One region of the Allobosea sp. NBC_00550 genome, then DNA from elsewhere that is predicted to be linked to it. Evidence: riboswitches for the same ligand, from Rfam matches in the RefSeq annotation. Region 1 holds a riboswitch; each other region holds the start of a gene.
The links. Region 1 has a riboswitch for cobalamin ahead of NWE53_RS06320 (ribonucleoside-diphosphate reductase subunit alpha). Riboswitches for the same ligand answer to the same signal wherever they lie in the genome.
Positions count from the first base shown of each region.

Region 2: it holds a riboswitch for cobalamin, as region 1 does, so the genes downstream of both, NWE53_RS07140 (TonB-dependent receptor plug domain-containing protein) here and NWE53_RS06320 (ribonucleoside-diphosphate reductase subunit alpha) in region 1, are expected to answer to the same signal.
Region 3: it holds a riboswitch for cobalamin, as region 1 does, so the genes downstream of both, NWE53_RS22630 (CbtB domain-containing protein) here and NWE53_RS06320 (ribonucleoside-diphosphate reductase subunit alpha) in region 1, are expected to answer to the same signal.

Region 1 covers NZ_CP102772.1:1,347,662-1,353,855, forward strand. Annotated here, with positions in the region: partial or broken gene NWE53_RS06320 (ribonucleoside-diphosphate reductase subunit alpha) at 1-1,957, opposite strand, end outside; cobalamin riboswitch at 2,078-2,277, opposite strand; gene NWE53_RS06325 (sensor domain-containing diguanylate cyclase) at 2,436-3,659, opposite strand; gene NWE53_RS06330 (O-antigen ligase family protein) at 3,858-5,192, shown strand; gene NWE53_RS06335 (Gfo/Idh/MocA family protein) at 5,281-6,194, shown strand, end outside.
Region 2 covers NZ_CP102772.1:1,517,590-1,523,783, forward strand. Annotated here, with positions in the region: gene NWE53_RS07135 (MalY/PatB family protein) at 1-1,159, opposite strand, end outside; cobalamin riboswitch at 1,374-1,571, shown strand; gene NWE53_RS07140 (TonB-dependent receptor plug domain-containing protein) at 1,660-3,636, shown strand; gene NWE53_RS07145 (ABC transporter substrate-binding protein) at 3,633-4,496, shown strand; gene NWE53_RS07150 (FecCD family ABC transporter permease) at 4,493-5,503, shown strand; gene NWE53_RS07155 (ABC transporter ATP-binding protein) at 5,503-6,194, shown strand, end outside.
Region 3 covers NZ_CP102772.1:4,740,244-4,746,437, reverse strand. Annotated here, with positions in the region: gene NWE53_RS22650 (acyl-CoA dehydrogenase family protein) at 1-997, opposite strand, end outside; gene NWE53_RS22645 (TetR/AcrR family transcriptional regulator) at 994-1,614, opposite strand; gene cobO (cob(I)yrinic acid a,c-diamide adenosyltransferase) at 1,959-2,576, opposite strand; gene cobU (bifunctional adenosylcobinamide kinase/adenosylcobinamide-phosphate guanylyltransferase) at 2,586-3,098, opposite strand; cobalamin riboswitch at 3,264-3,463, shown strand; gene NWE53_RS22630 (CbtB domain-containing protein) at 3,500-3,676, shown strand; gene NWE53_RS22625 (CbtA family protein) at 3,689-4,429, shown strand; gene NWE53_RS22620 (DUF1636 domain-containing protein) at 4,471-4,860, shown strand; gene cobW (cobalamin biosynthesis protein CobW) at 4,865-5,920, shown strand; gene NWE53_RS22610 (cobaltochelatase subunit CobN) at 5,930-6,194, shown strand, end outside.

The DNA.
Region 1 (6,194 bases):
CGCCATATAGAGGTTGAGCGACTGGCCCTGGTCGATCCATTTCTGCCGGCGCGCCGCGGCGCGGATGAGCCAGCTCGTCTCGATCTCGAAGGAGGTCGCGTAGAGCGCCTTGAAGTCCTCCGGAACGCGGTCGATCCCGCTGACCTTGCCGTCATAGTATTTCAGGTCGGAGACCATCACCTCGTCCCAAAGCCCCCTCGCCTTCAGGTCGTGCACGAGCCCGGCATTCACCACCGTGAAGTCGCCGGACATGTTGGCCTTGACGTAGAGCTGGCTGTAGGACGGCTCGATCGACTGCGAGACGCCGACGATGTTGGAGATCGTCGCGGTCGGCGCGATCGCCATCGTATTGGAATTGCGCATGCCGATGGTCTTCACTCGCTCGCGCAGCGGCTCCCAATCCAGCGTCGCCGAGCGGTCGAGCTCGACATCGCCGTCGCGGGCTTCCGAGAGGATATCGAGCGAGTCGATCGGCAGGATGCCCTTCGACCAAAGCGAGCCCTCGAAGCTCGGATAGCGGCCGCGCTCGGCGGCTAGATCGACCGAGGCCGAAATCGCATGGAAGCTGATAGCCTCCATGGAGCTGTCGGCGAAGGCGACCGCGCCTTCCGAAGCCGCCGGCAGGCGCAGGGTCTGCAGCGCCGAGGCCCACCGGGCGATGGCGCAGGTTGGAACGGCGCGCCTCCGGGATCGTGTAGAAATTGATGTCGACGACATTGTCGAGCATCCGCATGGCGGTCTTCACCGTCTTCGCCAACCGGGCCTGGTCGAGCCCCTCCGCCGTCACATGGGCAAAGAGGTTGACCGAGCCGAGATTGCAGACCGCGACCTCATCGGCCGAGGTGTTGAGCGTGATCTCGGTGCAGAGATTGGACGAATGCACGACGCCGGCATGCTGCTGAGGCGAGCGCAGATTGCAGGCATCCTTGAAGGTGATCCAGGGATGGCCGGTCTCGAACAGCATGGTCAGCATCTTGCGCCAGAGATCGAGCGCTGCCACGCGCTTGGACACCTTGAGCTCGCCGCGGTCGGCCTTGGCCTCATAGGCTTCATAGGCCGCCTTGAACGGCTTGCCGTAGAGGCCGTGCAGGTCCGGCGTCTCGTCGGGCGAGAACAGCGTCCACTGGCCGCCGGCCGCGACGCGCTGCATGAACAGGTCGGGAATCCAGTTCGCCGTGTTCATGTCATGGGTGCGGCGGCGGTCGTCGCCGGTGTTCTTGCGCAGATCGAGGAACTCCTCGATGTCGACATGCCAGGTCTCGAGATAGGCGCAGACCGCGCCCTTTCGCTTGCCGCCCTGGTTGACCGCGATCGCCGTGTCGTTGGCGACCTTCAGGAACGGCACGATGCCCTGGCTCTCGCCATTGGTGCCCTTGATATGGGCGCCCAATCCGCGCACCGGCGTCCAGTCGTTGCCGAGGCCGCCGGAATACTTGGCGAGCAGCGCATTGTCCTTCACCGCCTTGAAGATGCCGTCGAGATCGTCGGCAACGGTGGTCAGGAAGCAGGAGGACAGCTGCGGGCGGAGCGTGCCCGAATTGAACAGCGTCGGCGTCGAGGCCATGAAATCGAAGGACGACAGCAGGTCAAGCACATAGGCGCGTGCGACCTTGTGATGCTCGGAGCGCATCAGGGCGAGTTCGACCTGGTCCTGCACGTCCTCGATATGGAAGGTGCGGCCGGCATCGGCGCGGCGCGTCAGGCCCGCGACGATCTGCGTGGTGAGGTCGGCGACGATGTCGTGGATGCGGCGCGAGGCGGCGGCGCTCGAACCCTCGACCGCCAGGAACGCCTTGGTCAGGGCCACTGCGATCTTGGAGGCATCGAAGGGCGTGACCGCGCCGTTGCGGCGGATCACCTGGAAGCCCGGTTCGCTCGCGACGGCGCGCGGCTGCGAGACGGTTTCGGCACTGTACGGCGCCGGCGCAGGCCGTTCGGCTTCAACGGAAAGAGACATCGGCTCCAAACCCCAAGATCAAGATGTTGGGGGCGAAGGCCAAGGCGGACGCGTGGAAAGGGCGCGCGACGACGAGAGGCCGCGACCTGCCAGCGCACCACCGGGACACCCCGCCCGAGGACGTTAACTAGGGTCGCGGCAGGTCTCCTGGCTCGCGGGTCGTCGTTCTCGCCCGTCTTCCCAAGGCCTTGCGGCCTCAGTGACTTAATGCTGGATGAGAACTCACCGCTAACAGTTGCGGGGGCAGCGCCGGCTTCGCACCGGCTTCCCTCTTAGCTCTCGATCTTGCGATTCGAGAGACCGTGACCACTACATTTAGCGGTCTTTTCCATTCATCCGTCAATTGCTCGTATGTGCTGGATACAAACCGTCGTGGAAAGCGAGGATGAACGGCCTGGCAGCTGCCATCGAATGCCCGCCGTAAGCGCCGGCATCCACGCTGAAACACGGCCCGGTCGGTCGCTCCATCTGAGCCAACTCAGGCGAACTGAACGTCGATCTCAGGGCCAGCCTTGCGCACCACATGCACGAAACGCGAGAAATTATCGGCCTCGATCGCGAGCTTGAAACGGCCGGGCACGCCGGCCGAATCGATTACGGCAAGGCTGGCGCCCTCGTCGGAAAGCCGTTTGACGGTGCAGTCGATCACCGAGCGGCCGCCGTTGAACACGATGCTGCCGGCCTTGAGCACGCGCCGACCGAAGGGCGAGTTGCTCGCAGCGCCTGCATGGGCCGCGATGCAGCGATTGCGACCCGCGGTCTTGGCGGCATAGAGCGCCTCGTCAGCCTGCTGAAGCACGGCTTCGAGATCCGATGCGGCGGTTGAAAGCGCCGCGATGCCGAAGCTCGCGGTCACGGCGAACGGTCCGCCGACGCCTTCGAAGCGCTGGGCGGCGATGCTTTCCCGTAGCTTCTGCGCGACGCTGAGAGCGGCCTGCAGCCCCGTATGCGGCAGCAGAATCGCGAACTCCTCGCCCCCGAGGCGCCCGATCAGGTCGCTCTGGCGCAGCAGGTCGCGGCAGGCGGCCACGGTGCCGGTCAGCACGGTGTCCCCGCCGGCATGGCCCTGCGTATCGTTGACGGTTTTGAAGTGGTCGAGGTCGAAGGCGATACAGCTCGTCTCATGGCGATGGCGCAACGCGAGTGCGATCGCCTTGCCGGCTTCATTGCGGAAGGCGCGGCGCGAGAGTGCCCCGGTCAGGACATCGGTGGACACGAGCAGACGCAACCTGAGCTCGTCCATCACGATCGCGGCGAGATCGGCGAGGATCGCAACGTCCTCTCCATCGAAGGCGCGGGGCGCGGTGTCCATGGCGCAGAGCGTGCCGATATTGTGACCGCCCTCGCCTCGCAGCGGTATGCCGGCATAGAAGCGCAGATGCGGCGCGCCGGTGACGAGCGGATTGTCGGTGAAGCGCGGATCGGCACGGGTATCGGGCACGATCAACGGCTCGCCGCGGCGGATCGTGACGTCGCAGAGCGCGCTACGCCGATCTCCTTCGCAGTCGGACAAGCCCTCGCGCGACTTGAACCACTGCCGGTGGCCATCGAGGAAAGTCACGGTCGCCATCGGCACCTTCAATGTGCGGCGAACGAGGCGCGTGATCCGGTCGAAGGATTCCTCACCCGGCGTATCGAGGATGTCATACTGCGCCAGCTCGTCCAGGCGGGCCTGCTCGCTCGCGGCGGCGGGGACGGACATGGTTGCTCCCGATTCGATCTTATGCTTATGGCGCGAAGCTCAACGCGTCGGCGTAAAAGAGACGTAAACGGCAGCGTCGTCAGATGCTCTTGCCGTCAGGCCGCCGGAGTTAGAGGCCCTTAATATGTCAGCGCCTACGATGTCGACAGCCAGCCCGGCTCCCCGGAGCAAGGTCGTCCAGTCCAACGCGAAGCGGCCATGAGCGAGAGCGTCCAGGGCTCGATCACCAACCAGCCGGCACGATCAGGCTCAACCGCGCGCATTGCCGGCACGGGCTCGCTCGGCAACGTTCTCGCCGGCTTCGGCCTGTTCGTGCTGATGATGTCGCTCCAGCCCTTCGCCGGGCCGCCCGAGGCGACTGCGCCAGGCGAATCCACCGGTAATATCGTCAACCAGATCGGCTATTTCGTCCTTGGCCTCGCATTTTTGGTCGCGATGCTGAGCTTGACGCAGCGAGCAGTTCTGGCTCGGCTCGGCAGCGGCAGCTGGGCGATCATCTTCGGCATCGCAGCGCTTTCAGCCGCCCAGTCGCTCGATCCGACCGCGTCTTTGCGCGGACTTCTGCTCGCGGCGATCGTGATGACCATCATTGCCGGCGTGCTTGTCCTGCCGCGCGACGAACGAAGCTTCGCGACCGCCGCAGCCAATGCCTGCCTCTTGCTGCTGGCGCTGGTCTACGGGGCGCTACTGCTCGCGCCGCATCTCGCCGTCCACAGCTCGGAAGGCGCCGAAGGGGTCCATGCCGGCGACTGGCGCGGCCACCTCAGCCACAAGAACTTCGCGGCACCGGTCTTCTCGATCATGGCGATGTTCGGCATCTACGCCTGGCGCAGCGGGTTACGCTGGCGCGGCGGCCTGATCGTGGCGCTCGGCGTGCTCTTCGTGCTCAACAGCGGCTCCAAGACGACACTGGGCTTCCTGCCGCTGACGATCGGCCTCGTATTCCTGAGCCGCATCACCGGACGGCCCGGCCTGACGATCCTGCTGCACCTCGTCCTGGTCGCGACCATCGCCGCCCTGACCGTCGGCTCCGTCATCTGGCCGCAGCTCCACGCGCTCAGCGCGGCGCTGATCTCCGATCCGACCTTCACTGGCCGCGACGAGATCTGGAAATTCGCGCTCCGGCACATCGCCGAGCGGCCCTGGCTCGGCTACGGCTACGCCAGCTTCTGGCAGACGCCGATCGTCACCGGCCTCGAGGAGAACTTCGAGGCAAGCTGGGATGTGCGCGGCATCGGTTCCGGCCACAACAGCTATCTTGACGCGGCGCTGGCCTTCGGCGTCCCGGGTGCGGCGGTGATGATCTATCTGCTGATGGGCAAGCCGCTGCTGAACTATCTCGCGAGTTGGCGTGCGCCGGCCAATCGCAGGCTGGCGGATCTCTTCGTCATGATCGTGATCTTCATGACCTATGTCGGCATGCTGGAAGCGTTCCTGCTCAATCGCGCCGACCCGCTCTGGGTGCTGTTCGCGCTGGCGGTGATGGGGCTTTCGCTGACGGCTCGGATGCGGACCGTCGCGACACCGACTTGATCCGGCAGCTAAAGCGGCTTCCGTCCGACCATCGCGGCATGCCATGCAGGGCGCGGCAATTCCATCAACCGCCTGCTCGAGACCTCACATGCCCCAGACCTCAATCTCCTTCGGCCTGATCGGCGCCGGTATCATGGGCGAGCGCATGCTGCGCGCAGCGCTCGACCAGCCGGCCGCGGCCCTGCAGGTCTCCGGCATCTGGGACCCCTCCTCCGCGGCCATGGAACGGATCGCGACCGCCCTGCCCGCGGTCCCGCACCAGCCCGACGCCGCTGCCCTGATCGCCGCCAGCGACTGCGTCTACATCGCCTCCCCGCCCACCTCCCATCTCGCCCATGCCCGGGCGGCGCTTGCCGCCGGCAAGGCCGTGTTCTGCGAGAAGCCGCTGGCGGTCGATCTCGCCGATGCACGCGCCTTCGTCTCCGAAGCGAAGGAGCGCGGCGCCGTGAACTTCCCCTTCGCCTCCTCCCCGGCCGTCGTACGGCTGCAGGAATGGATCGCCTCGGGCGTCGTCGGCACGCCCCGGCGCATCTCGATCGAGGTCGCCTTCGCGACCTGGCCGCGCTCCTGGCAGGCCGATGCGGCCGGCTGGCTCGACGGGCCGGTGCAGGGCGGTTTCACCCGCGAGGTCGTCTCGCATTTCCTGTTCCTGACACGTCGTATCGCGGGGCCTTTCGCCGGCCTCGCTGGCAAGGCTGTCTATCCCGAGCCCGGCAAGAGCGAGCGCCGCATCGAGGCGACGCTGACGGCAGGCGCCCTGCCTGCCACCCTCACCGGCAGCGTCGGCACCACCGCGAAGGACGACCACAACGTCTGGACGCTCGAAGGCGACAAGGGCGCGGTACGCCTCTGCGACTGGTCGCAGGCCGAGCGGCGTCTGGCTGACGGCTCCTGGGAGCGCGATCCGGAGGCTCTCTCGCAGAACGAAGCGCGCCCCCTGGCCCTGCGCCGCCAGCTCGAAGGTGTCGCAAAGCTGACGCGTGGCGAGCCACATCATCTCGC
Region 2 (6,194 bases), 170 kb from region 1:
TCAATCGCTCGACGGCCTCGATCACGGTGGCGCGCGGCGTGGCGAGGTTGAAGCGCAGGAAGCTGTCGCCCCCCGCCCCGAAGCTCGCGCCATGGTTCACCGCGATCTTCGCCTGCTTCTCGACGCGGGCGGTGAATTCCGCCGGCTCCATGCCGGCCCCGCCGAAATCGACCCAGGCGAGATAGGTCGCCTCGAGCGGCATCGAACGCAGGCCGGGGATCGTGTTAACCCCGTCGTCGAACAGCTTCCTGTTGCCGTCGAGATAGGCCACGAGCCGGTCGACCCAGGCCGCGCCTTCGGGACTGTAGGCGGCGGTCGCCATCGCCATGCCGAAGGAATTGGGCGAGATGCCGTGGGCGTTCATCCGGGCGCGGAACCGCTCCCGCAGCGGCTCGTCGGGAATGATGACGTTGCCGACATGGGCGCCCGCGATGTTGAAGGTCTTGGTGGTCGCCGTCATCATCACGAGGCGGTCCGCGATTTCAGGCGCAGCCAGCGGCATGACGGTGTGCCTGGCGCCCGGCATGACCAGATCATGATGGATCTCGTCGGCGACGAGGATCAGGTCGTGGCGCTTGCAGAAGGCCGCGATCTCGCGGAGTTCGTCGCATGTCCAGACGCGCCCGCCCGGATTATGCGGCGAGCACAGCATCAGCATCCGCTCGCGGCCGGTCATCTGCGCGTCCCAGCCGGCGATGTCGAGGACGTAGCGGCCCTCCTCGATCCGCAGCCGGCACTCCACGACCTCCCGGCCGGCCGAGCGGATGATGCGGGCGAAGGCGTGGTAGACCGGCGTCATCAGCACGACGCCATCGCCCGGCGCGGTGAAGGCATCGACGCAGAGCGCCGTGCCATTGACGAGGCCATGGGTGGTGAAGATCGCTTCCGACGCCACGTCCCAGCCATGGCGGGTCTTCATCCACCAGCGGATGGCGTCGCTATTGGTGCGGTCGTCGCCGAAATAGCCATAGACCCCGTGAGCCGCCATGCGCTCGACCGCCTGCTGGACGCAAGGCGGCGGCCGGAAATCCATATCGGCCACCCACATGGCGATGCCGTCGGAAGCGGCCACGCCATAATACTTCTCCATCGTGTCCCATTTGGCCGAATGGGTCCCGCGGCGGTCGATCTGCTCGTCGAAGTCCGGCAACCTAAGCATCGTCATCCTCGGCAACAGCAGAGCGGCCAAGCCGCGGAAAGCGCCGAGAGATGGTGATTCCGACCCGGCCCGTGGCTTCTGTTCTGCCGTGCCGGCTCGCGGGCGTAAACCGGCGCGATCGCGACGGCTGGCCTCCGGATACGACATGGCGCGCGATCTCCCGCCCCCGTCCTTACCTTTGGTTAAACCTATTTGACGACGACACTTTTCCGCCGTAATCGTCACCGGGACGGTTCCCTCACGGGATCAAAAGGGAACGCGGTGCGGGTGGCCAGCCACCCCATGCCGCGGCTGCCCCCGCAACTGTAAGCGGCGAGCCTTTCGCCATACGCCACTGGGACCTCGGACCTGGGAAGGCGGCGAAGGGCATGGACCCGCGAGCCAGGAGACCTGCCGTCAGCCGTGGTCACACGCGAACACGTTCGGACGGGGTGCGCCGATCGCTGATTTGACTGTTTGCCGCCTTTTGCGCGGCGATGGGAGATCGCGTTCGCGGTGACGTGCCACTGACGTCAACGCCCGAGGTCTCCATCGTGATCCCCGCCCTTCCAGCCGCAGAACGCGGCCGCCTGCTGCTATGCGTTTCCTTCCTCGCACTGGCCTGCTCCGCCCCGGTACTCGCCCAGAACGCACCCGCCCCGCTCGCGCTCGACGAGATCGTTGTCAGCGCGACCGGCACGCCGACCCCGGCGCGCGAGATCGCGAGCTCCGTCACCGTCATCACCGCCAGGGAGATCGAGCAGCAGCAGCGCCGCACCCTGCCCCAGGCTCTCGCCACCGTGCCCGGCCTCAACATCGTCCAGACAGGCGGACCGGGCGGCCTGACCTCGGTCTTCATGCGCGGCACCAACTCCAATCACGTCAAGGTTCTGATCGACGGCATCGAGGCGAACGACCCCTCGACGCCCAACCGCTCCTTCGATTTCGGCTCGATGCTGACCGACGACATCGAGCGCATCGAGGTGCTGCGTGGCCCGCAGAGCGGCCTGTACGGCGCCAATGCGATCGGCGGCGTCATCTCGGTCACCACGAAACGCGGTGAGGGGCCGCCCAGGGCGACCGCGCGGGTCGAAGCCGGTTCCCACGGCACCTTCAACCAGTCCGCCGGTTTCAGCGGTGGCGACGATCGTTTCAACTATGCCTTCAACGTCGCGCATTTCCGCACCGATGCGACCGACGTCACGCCGCCGAACCTCGTCCCGCCCGGCCGCCGCATCAATCCGAATGCCTTCGACAACTACAGCTATTCCGGCCGCATCGGCGTCGCGCTCGGCGACACGCTGTCGCTCAACTGGGTCGGCCGCTATCAGGACGGGCAGTTGCGCTATACCGGCGACACCGGCTTCCCGAGCCGCCCCGCCCCCTATCGCTCCCTGCAGAATTACGCACAGGCCTTCACACGCGGCGAGGTCGTCTGGGATCCGTTCGCCGGACGTTTCGTCAACACCTTCGGCGTTTCCTACACGAACCAGGACCGGGCGACGCGAACGGCCAACGGCACGACCGGCATCCTCGGCCTGCCCAACGAAAACCTGGGCGAGCGCACCAAGCTCGACTGGCGCGGCAATATCGAGATCACCAAGGGTCACAACCTGATCATGGGCCTGCAATACGAGCGCGAGCGCTTGGACACCGCGAGCCTCGTCGCTTCCAACGGCAACAAGGCCGCCTATCTCGAATACCAGGGCAATATTCAGGACCGCTATTTCCTGGCGGCCAACATCCGCCACGATAATGAAGACAGCTATGGCGGCCACACCACCTATCGCATCGCGCCGGCCGTCATCGTCCCGGGCATCGAGACCAAGCTGAAGGCGAGCTACGGCACCGGCTTCAAGGCGCCGACGCTGAGCGAGCGCTTCATCGACTATCGCCCCGGCTTCAATTTCTTCGGCAACCCGAACCTGAGCCCGGAAGAAAGCCACGGCTGGGATATCGGCTTCGAGCAGCCGCTCTTCGACAAGCGCCTTCAGTTCGGCGGGACCTGGTTCCAGAACGACATCGACAACCTGATCGTCACCAACACGGCAGGCAACTCCTACGCCAATATCGGCAAGGCGCAGACCAAGGGCGTCGAAGCCTTCGCCGCGCTGGAGATTTCGCCCCAGTTCCGCATCCGCGCCGACTACACCTTCACCCTCGCCAAGGACGAGATTGCGCGGCAGGAATTGCTGCGCCGCCCACGCCACAAGGCGAGCGCAACCGCGACCTGGACGCCGACCGACAAGCTCACCTTCTCGGCGACGCTGCTCTATGTCGGCTCCTGGGTCGACGGCAATCGCGACTTCTCGGTCCCGCGCATGAACGCGAAGGGCGCGACGCTGGTCAATCTCGCCGCCGAGTACAAGGCGACCGACAAGGTCACCGTGTTCGGGCGGATCGACAATCTCTTCGACAAGCGCTGGGAGAACCCCATCGGCTTCCTCGTCCCGGGCTTCGGCGCCTATGGCGGCATCAAGGTGGCGATCGGCGGATGACGCCGTTCCGCGCCAGGCATGGGCTGACCGGCTTGTGCGCTCTCGCCATCGCGGCCTTCGCCGCCATGGCGTTTGGCGCGTCGCCAGCGGCGGCGAAGCCGGCGCGGATCGTCTCGCTCAACATGTGCACGGACGAACTCGTCCTGCGCCTCGCGCCGCCCGAGCACATCGCTTCGATCACCTGGCTCTCGCGCGATCCGCGCAACGCCAATATGGCAGAGGCGGCACGCGCGATCCCGGTCAATCACGGCCTCGTCGAGCAGGTGCTCGCCTCCCGGCCCGACCTCGTCATCGCCGGCGCCTACACCACCCGCGCGACGGTCGCCCTGCTCAAGCGGGTGGGGATGCCCGTGCGCGAGTTTGGCGTGCCCCGCAACATCGCCGAAATGCGCGCGCAGATCGCGGAGATGGCGGCGCTGCTCGGAGAGGAGGAACGCGGCGCGGCGCTCGTTTCCGACATCGACGCGCGCCTCGCCGTTCTGGCGGCGAAGCGTCCGACCGAGCGCCGCCGCGCCATCGTGCTTCGCCCGAACGGCTTCACGGTCGGGCGCGGCTCGCTGGTCGACGAGATCCTGACGCTGGCCGGGCTCGACAACATCGCCGCCGGCCTCGGCATCGACAGCTATGGCCAGATCGCGCTGGAGACAGTGGCGCTCGGCGGCGCGCAGATGCTGATCCTCAACGACACGCCGGGCGGCCAGCCCTCGCTCGCCCATGAGGTGCTGCACCATCCGCTGATCGAGAGGCTCCGCGAGCGCCTGAAGCTGGTCGCCCTGCCCTCGCGATTATGGACCTGCGCCGGTCCGAGCGTGCTCGACGCCATCGAGTTGCTCGCACGCGCCGCCGAAGAGGACCGATGAAGACCTTGCCCTTCCAGCCGCCATCGCTGGCGCTTCTCATCGCGCTGCTCGCGCTCGCGACGCTCGCCGTCTTTGCTCTCTCGACGGCGGTCGGCTACGCCCCGCTCGATCTCGGCGCGGCGATCCGCGATTGGCTGGCTGGGCGCCCGACGCTGCCGGCGCTCGTGCTGACGGAGCTGCGGCTGCCGCGCGCGATCCTCGGCACGCTGGTCGGCTTCAGCCTCGGCCTGTCGGGCGCCGCCATGCAGGGCCTGCTGCGCAATCCGCTGGCCGAGCCCGGTGTCGTCGGCATTTCGAGCGCCGCCGCCTTCGGCGCAGTCGTCGCCTTCTACAGCGGGCTTTCAGCCAGCGTCGCGCTCGCCCTGCCGCTCGGCGGCATCGCAGGCGCCGTCGTCGCCACGCTCCTGCTGTTCATCCTGCTCGGACGCGGCGCCGGCACCACGACGCTGATCCTCGCCGGCGTCGCCATCAACAGCTTCGCCGGTGCCGCCACATCGCTGGCACTGAACCTTGCGCCCAACCCCTATGCGGCGCTGGAGATCGTGTTCTGGCTGATGGGCTCGCTCGCCGACCGCAGCCTGAACCATGTCCTGCTCGCCCTGCCCCTGATGCTCGTCGGCTGGGCGTTGTTGCTCTCGACCGCGCCGGCCCTCGACGCGCTGACGCTGGGCGAAGACACGGCCGCCAGCCTGGGCTTCGATCTCACCTGGCTGCGCGCCCGCCTGATCGGCGGCACGGCGCTCGCCGTCGGCAGCGCGGTCGCGGTCACCGGTGCGATCGGCTTCGTCGGCCTCGTCGTGCCGCATCTGCTGCGCCCGCTGGTCGGCAACCGCCCCGGCCGCCTGCTGCTGGTCAGCGGCTTCGGCGGCGCCAGCCTCGTCCTGCTGGCCGATACCGCGCTCAGGCTCGCCCCGATCCCGCCGGATCTGAAACTCGGTGTGGTCACTGCGCTGATCGGGGCACCCTTCCTCTTCAGCCTCGTCAATCGCATGCGGCGGGAGGCGTGATGGCCATCGAAGCGCACGGCATCACCGTCGAGCTCGGCGGCAAGGCGGTCCTCCAAGAGGCCGACCTCACTGTTCGACCCGGAGAACTCCTCGGCCTCGTCGGCCCCAACGGCGCCGGCAAGACGACGCTGCTGCGCGTCATGGCCGGCCTGCTCGCCCCGGCGCGGGGCGCCGTCCGCTACGATGGCGAGAGCGCCAGAGAACTCCGGCGGCAGGCGCTGGCCCGGCGCGTCTCCTTCCTGGCCCAGGGCGGCGATACCTCCTGGCCGCTCTCGGTCGAGACCGTGGTCGGGCTTGGCCGCCTGCCGCACCGCCGCCCCTTCGGCGGGCTCTCGGAAGCCGACAAGGCGGCCATCGCCACAGCGCTCGACCATTGCGACGTCGCGAGTTTCGTCGATCGCACCATGGGCACGCTTTCCGGCGGCGAACGCCGGCGCGTCCTGCTGGCCCGCGCCCTCGCGGTCGAAGCGCCCTATCTTCTCGCCGACGAACCGCTCGCCGGCCTCGACCCGCTGCACCAGCTCGAAGTGATGGAGCTGCTGCGGCAGACCGCGCGACGCGGCGCCGGCGTCGTGGTCGTGCTGCACGATCTGACGCTGGCAACCCGCTTCTGCGACCGGCTCGCCTTGCTCAATCTCGGTCGGTTGGTCGCCGAGGGCGAGCCGGCAGCCGTCCTCGACGACGCGCGCCT
Region 3 (6,194 bases), 2.3 Mb from region 1:
TCTGGAAGGCGCGGCGATGGGCGGTGTGATGCGCCGCCTGCGCGACCGCATGGCGCATCAGCCCGGCCGAGCCGACGGCGAAATCGAGCCTCGTGTAGTGGTTCATCTCCAGCCCGGCGCGGATGCCATGGCCGGGCTCGTCGATGAGATGAGCGATGACGCCGCGGAATTCGACCTCGGAGGAGGCGTTCGACTTGTTGCCGCACTTGTCCTTGAGCCGCTGGATCTGCAGCCGGTTGCGCGAACCGTTCGGCAGCCAGCCCGGCACGACGAAGCAGGAGACGCCCTCCTCGGTCCGCGCCAGCGTCAGGAACACATCCGAATGCGGGACGGAGAAGAACCATTTATGCCCGGTGAGAGAATAGGTGCCGTCGGCGTTGCGCGTGGCGACGGTCTGGGTCTGGCGCAGGTCGGAGCCGCCCTGCTTCTCGGTCATCGCCATGCCGACCGTGCCGCCGCGCTTCTGCGCTGCCGGCAGCGGACGCTGATCGTAGTCGGAGGAGGTGATCAGCTTGCCGAACTCGGCCCAGCGCGCGGGGTCGCGCTGCAGGACGGGGATCGCCGAATAGGTCATGCCGAGCGGGCAGCAGATGCCGTTCTCGCCCTGGTTCCAGAGATAGGAGACCGCGGCGCGCGCCACCTGCGCGCCGGAGCGCGGCTTGGTCCAGCAGAGCGAATGGAACTCGTCGCGCATGGCGAGCCCCATCAGCTCATGCCAGGCGGGGTGGAATTCGATCTGGTCGACGCGCCGGCCCCAGCGATCATGCGTCCGCAGTTCCGGCAGGCTGCGATTGGCCTGCCGCGCCAGATCCTGCACGCGTTGCGAGCCGACATGGCCGCCGACCACGCTCGCCTGCTCGCGGAACCAGCCGGCGCCGAACATGTCGAGGATGCGTCCGAGCGCGGGGTCCGCCGCGTAGGCGTCGTAATCCGCCAGCGCCGGGGCCTGGTTCAGCACCTCGTGGGTGTCGTAGCCGTATGCATCGAGAGCGGTCATGCGGCCTGTCCTTCACGGGAGATCAGCGCGGCGAGGGAGAGATCGGCGAGCGCGGCAGCGATCTCGCGACCGCGTTCGGCGGTGATCGGCCGCTCGGGCGAAAGCGGGCCGATCAGCGCTTCCATGAAGCCGCCGACGATCATCGCCGCGGCGGCGTCGGGATCGACGGGACGGAAAGCGCCCTGCCCTTCGCCTTCCACGACAAGTGCGCGGAAGATGCCGGCGATCTCACGGCGATAGTCGAGCCGCGTCGCATCGACGGCCGGATCGGCGGGTTCGGCGATCATCGACCAGGCGAGACGGCGATTGGCGAAGGCGCGCCGGGCGAAAGCTTCGACTGCCGACGTCAGGCGCTCGGTGACCGGCGCATCGCTCGCGGCGATCTCGCGCAGCACGGCGAGTTCTCGCGAGGACACCGCCGCGACGATCTGGGCCATCAGCTCGGCCTTGGAGGAGAAATACGAATAGACGCTGCCGGTGGAGACGCCGCTGGCGGAGGCCACTGCGGCAATCGATGTTTCCTGGAAGCCGACCTCCGAGACGATCCGGCGCGCGGCGGAGAGGATCGCCTCACGCTTGCCCGCCTTGCGCGGTTGTTTCGGGGTTCCATCGACCATGCACGATCTCGAAATTGAATCTGAATTCAAATTCAATATGAAGAGGAACCCCATTCCGTCAAGTGTCCGCCAGCAAGGGTAATCGATCGGGCAATGGAGGCGCGGGAACCCTCTCCTGGAAGGAGCGGGCAGGATGAGGTGGAGGCCGCTGGACCAGGGACGCGAGTGCTCACGGCGCGGTTGGGCTCGGGCTAGCGATGCCCCTCCAAACAGCTCACCCCTCCGCTCTCCTTACAGGAGAGGGGTTCCCGCGCTCTCCTACCCGTCTTCGTCTGCTGGAATGGGTTGGGTCGATTTACCCCGAGAAAGACGGCAAGCTTCTTTCTGCGCCCCCCGAAAGAGGCTCAGAACTCGATACCTTGCTGCGCCTTCACGCCGGCGGCGAAGTGATGCTTCACCAGCGTCATCTCGGTGACGAGGTCGGCGGCCTCGATCAGTTCCGGCTTGGCGTTGCGACCGGTGACGACGACGTGGAGGTCGGGCCGGCGAGCCTTGAGCGTCGCCACGACATCGGCGAGCGGCAGGTAATCGTAGCGCAAGGCGATATTGAGCTCGTCCAGCACCAGCAGCCTGATCTCCGGATCGGCCATCAATTCCCTCGCCTTGGCGAAGGCCCGCTCGGCGGCGGCGATGTCGCGGGCCTTGTCCTGCGTTTCCCAGGTGAAGCCCTCGCCCATGCTGTGCCAGCTGACCTGATCGCCGAAGGCTTCGAGCGCCTTGCGCTCGCCGGTCGACCAGGCGCCCTTGATGAACTGCACCACGCCGATGCGCCAGCCATGGCCGAGCGCCCTCAGGATCAGGCCGAAGGCCGCCGTCGACTTGCCCTTGCCGGGACCGGTATTGACGATGAGCAGGCCCTTCTCGACCGTCTTGGAGGCGATTTCGGCGTCCTGAACCGCCTTGCGCTTCTCCATCTTCGCCTTGTGGCGGGCGGCTTCGTCAGCGTCGATATCCCGCGTCATGTCTTCGGCTCACTTCACTCGCATCGGCAATCCGGCGACCATGAAGACCACGCGGCCGGCGCGTGCCGCAAGCGCCTGATGCAGCCGCCCGGCCTCGTCGCGGAAGCGCCGGGCGAGCGCGTTCTCGGGCACGATGCCGAGGCCGACTTCGTTGGAGACCAGCACGATGGGGCCGGAAGCCTGCTCGCATGCACTGATAAGCGCGGCCCCGGCAACAGCGGTATCGCGTTCGGCGAGGATCAGGTTGGTCAGCCAAAGCGTCAGGCAATCCACGAGGATCGGCTGCCCGGCCGGCTGTTCGGCGATCGCTTCCGCCAGATCGAGCGGCGCATCGACCGTCAGCCAGCCCGGGGGCCGGCGCATCCGATGCTCGGCGATGCGCTCGCGCATCTCGTCGTCATAGGCCTGGGCGGTCGCGATGTAGGTCCAGGGCGCCGGCAAAGCCTCGATCAGCGACTCGGCATGGCGGCTCTTGCCGGAGCGGGCGCCACCGAGGATGAGGGCGAGATGGGGCAAGTCCATGGGCAGGTCCTTCGGCGCCGCCCCCTGTCGTCATGCCCGGGCTTGACCCGGGCATCCCACCCCGAAGGAGGCGCGCGAGCCTCTTCCTGCATGAGATTCTCGGGTCAAGGCCGAGAATGACGCGCTTGCGGCGCACCCTGCATTGCACAGCAGCATCCCTAAGGCTAATGATCGTCGCTGACGGTGCCTCCGCGAGGAGGTGAAAAGGGAACGCGGTGCGGGCTTGCTCTGCCCAATGCCGCGGCTGCCCCCGCAACTGTAAGCGGGTGTCCTTCGCCATCGGCCACTGGAGCCAACGCTCCGGGAAGGCGGCGCAGGACGTCTAACCCGCGAGCCAGGAGACCTGCCGTCGACCCGCAAAGATCCAACCAGCTGCCGGCGGGGCGGCTACGGAGAGCATGATGAACACGGTTTCGGTTTCCACTCCCACACTCAGCGTTTCCGAACGCGTCAAGGCGGTTGCCGCCGCGCTCGCGATCGGCGTCGCGCTGATCTATACGACCGGCTTCGCGGCCTCGACCAATGTCCATAACGCCGCGCACGATACCCGTCACGGCCTCGCCTTTCCCTGCCACTGAGGGAAAGCCATCATGGTCACGCGTGTTCTCACGGTCAGCATCCTGGCCGGGCTTCTGGCTGGCTTGATCGTCGCCGCCCTGCAGCATGTCACCACCACCCCGCTTATCCTCAAGGCCGAGACCTATGAGGCGGCGCTCGCGCTGAAAGCGCCGACGCTCGCCGCTTTCGACGGCGAGGCGAAAATCATCCTCGCGCATGGCCCGGCGGGCGATGCGCCCGGCCATGAGCATGCCGAATGGAAGCCGGCGGACGGCCTCCAGCGCACGCTCTTCACCAGCTCGGTCACGATCGCGACCGCGATCGGCTTCGCCGCGCTGCTGCTCGCCGGCATGATCGCGGCCGGGGACACGATCGATCAGCGCCGCGCCCTGATCTGGGGCGCCTGCGGCTTCCTCGCCTTCGGCCTCGTGCCGGCGATGGGGCTGGCGCCGGAGCTGCCGGGCGCGGCATCCGCCGCGCTGGAACAGCGCCAGCTCTGGTGGCTCGCCACCGCGATCGCCACGGCCATCGGGTTGTTCGTGTTCCTGCGCTTCGACGCGCCCTGGCTCAAGCTGCTCGCCGTCGTCGTGATCCTGCTGCCGCACGTCGTCGGTGCGCCGCATCCGGCCGCGCCGGAGAGCAAGGTCCCGGCCGAGGTCGCGGCGCATTTCGCGGCGCTCTCGCTCGGCATCCAGGCCGCGCTCTGGCTCGCGACCGGCTTCATGGTCGGCGTGCTCTGGCCCTGGGTGAGCCGCCGCGCCGCCGCGGCCTGAGGATAGCGGCGCCTTCGGGCTCCGCGCGAAAGGCAAGCCACATGTCCGAGGGCGACCTCACCATCCATGTCTGCACGGTTTGCAGACGGGCGCGCGCCGACCTCCCGGAGGGTTACGACCAGCCGGGGCTGGCGCTCGCCGAAGCGCTGGCCGCGCAGCTCGCAGCCAAGGGCAGTGCCATTCCGGTGGTGCCCGTCGAATGCCTCGCCGTCTGCAAGCGGCCCTGCACCGTCGCCTTCGCGGCCGACGGCAAATGGACCTATCTGATCGGCGACCTGGATACAGAAACCCATCTCGACGAGATCGTCGGCGCGGCGGAGGCCTATGCCGCCAGCGCCAACGGCATCGTTCCCTGGAAAGAGCGGCCCCAGTCCTTCCGCAAGGGCGTGGTCGCACGCGTGCCGCCGATGCCGGCGCGCCAGCAAGGATAAACCTATGAACGCTCCGCAGACCGCCAACCTCGGCAAGACGCCCTGCACGATCATCACCGGCTTCCTCGGCGCCGGAAAGACCACGCTGGTGCGCCATCTCCTCGAGAACGCGCAGGGCAAGAAGCTCGCCGTGCTCGTCAACGAATTCGGCGATCTCGGCTTCGACGGCGAGTTCCTGAAAGGCTGCGGTATCGCCGGCTGCAGCGACGAGGACGTGGTCGAGCTGCCCAACGGCTGCATCTGCTGCACTGTCGCCGATGATTTCGTGCCGGCGCTGGAAAAGCTGCTGAACCGGCCGAACCCGCCCGAGCACATCCTGATCGAGACCTCCGGCCTCGCCTTGCCGAAGCCGCTGGTGCAGGCCTTCAACTGGCCGGCGATCCGCGCCCGCGTCACGGTCGACGGCGTCATCGCCGTGGTCGACGGCCCGGCGGTGGCCGAGGGCCAGTTCGCTGATGATCCGGAGGCGCTGGCGGCGCAGAAGGCGGCCGATGCGTCCGTCGAGCACGACAACCCGCTGGAAGAGGTGTTCGAGGACCAGATCCTCTGTGCCGACCTGATCCTGCTCAACAAGAGCGACCTCGTCGACGAAGCCGGCCGCGCCCGCGTCAAGGCCGAAATCGCCGAGCATCTGCCGAAGGCGATCAAAATCGTCGAGACCATCAATGGCAAGGTCGAGCCGGCGCTGATCGTGGGCTTGAGCGCCGCCGCCGAGAGCGATCTCGCCGCCCGCCCCTCGCATCACGGCGAGGGCGAGCACGATCACGACCATGACGATTTCGACTCGGTCGCCGTGCCGCTGCCGGCGGGGCTCACGCCGGAAGAGCTGACGGCGCGCGTCGCGAGGGCGGCAGAGGCCGAGGGCGTGCTGCGCCTCAAGGGCTTCACCGCCGTGCCGGGCAAGCCCATGCGCCTCGTCGTGCAGGGCGTCGGCCGGCGCGTCGGCCATCATTTCGACCGGCCCTGGGGCGCTGGCGAGGCCCGCGACGGGCGGCTGACCGTGATCGGGCTCAAGGGCTTCGATCTCAAGGCCGTGGAAGCGGCCCTCGCGGGGGCGTAACATCGGGCGATGCACCTCCTCCCGACCAGCGAGATCAGGCTCGACGACGGCGGGGACGCCGTCGATCTCGCCCTGCCGCCGGGAGATTTGCTCGTGCTCTCCTTCACCGACAGCGACCTTTCGGCGCTGGCGGTGGCGGCAGGTGACAGCAACCTGTCGCTGCGGCTCGCGCCGCTGCGGCGGCTGAAGCACCCGCTCTCCGTCGATTTCCTGATCGAGAAGACCGCGGCGCAGTGCCGCTTCGTGCTGGTGCGCTGCCTCGGCGGGCTCGATT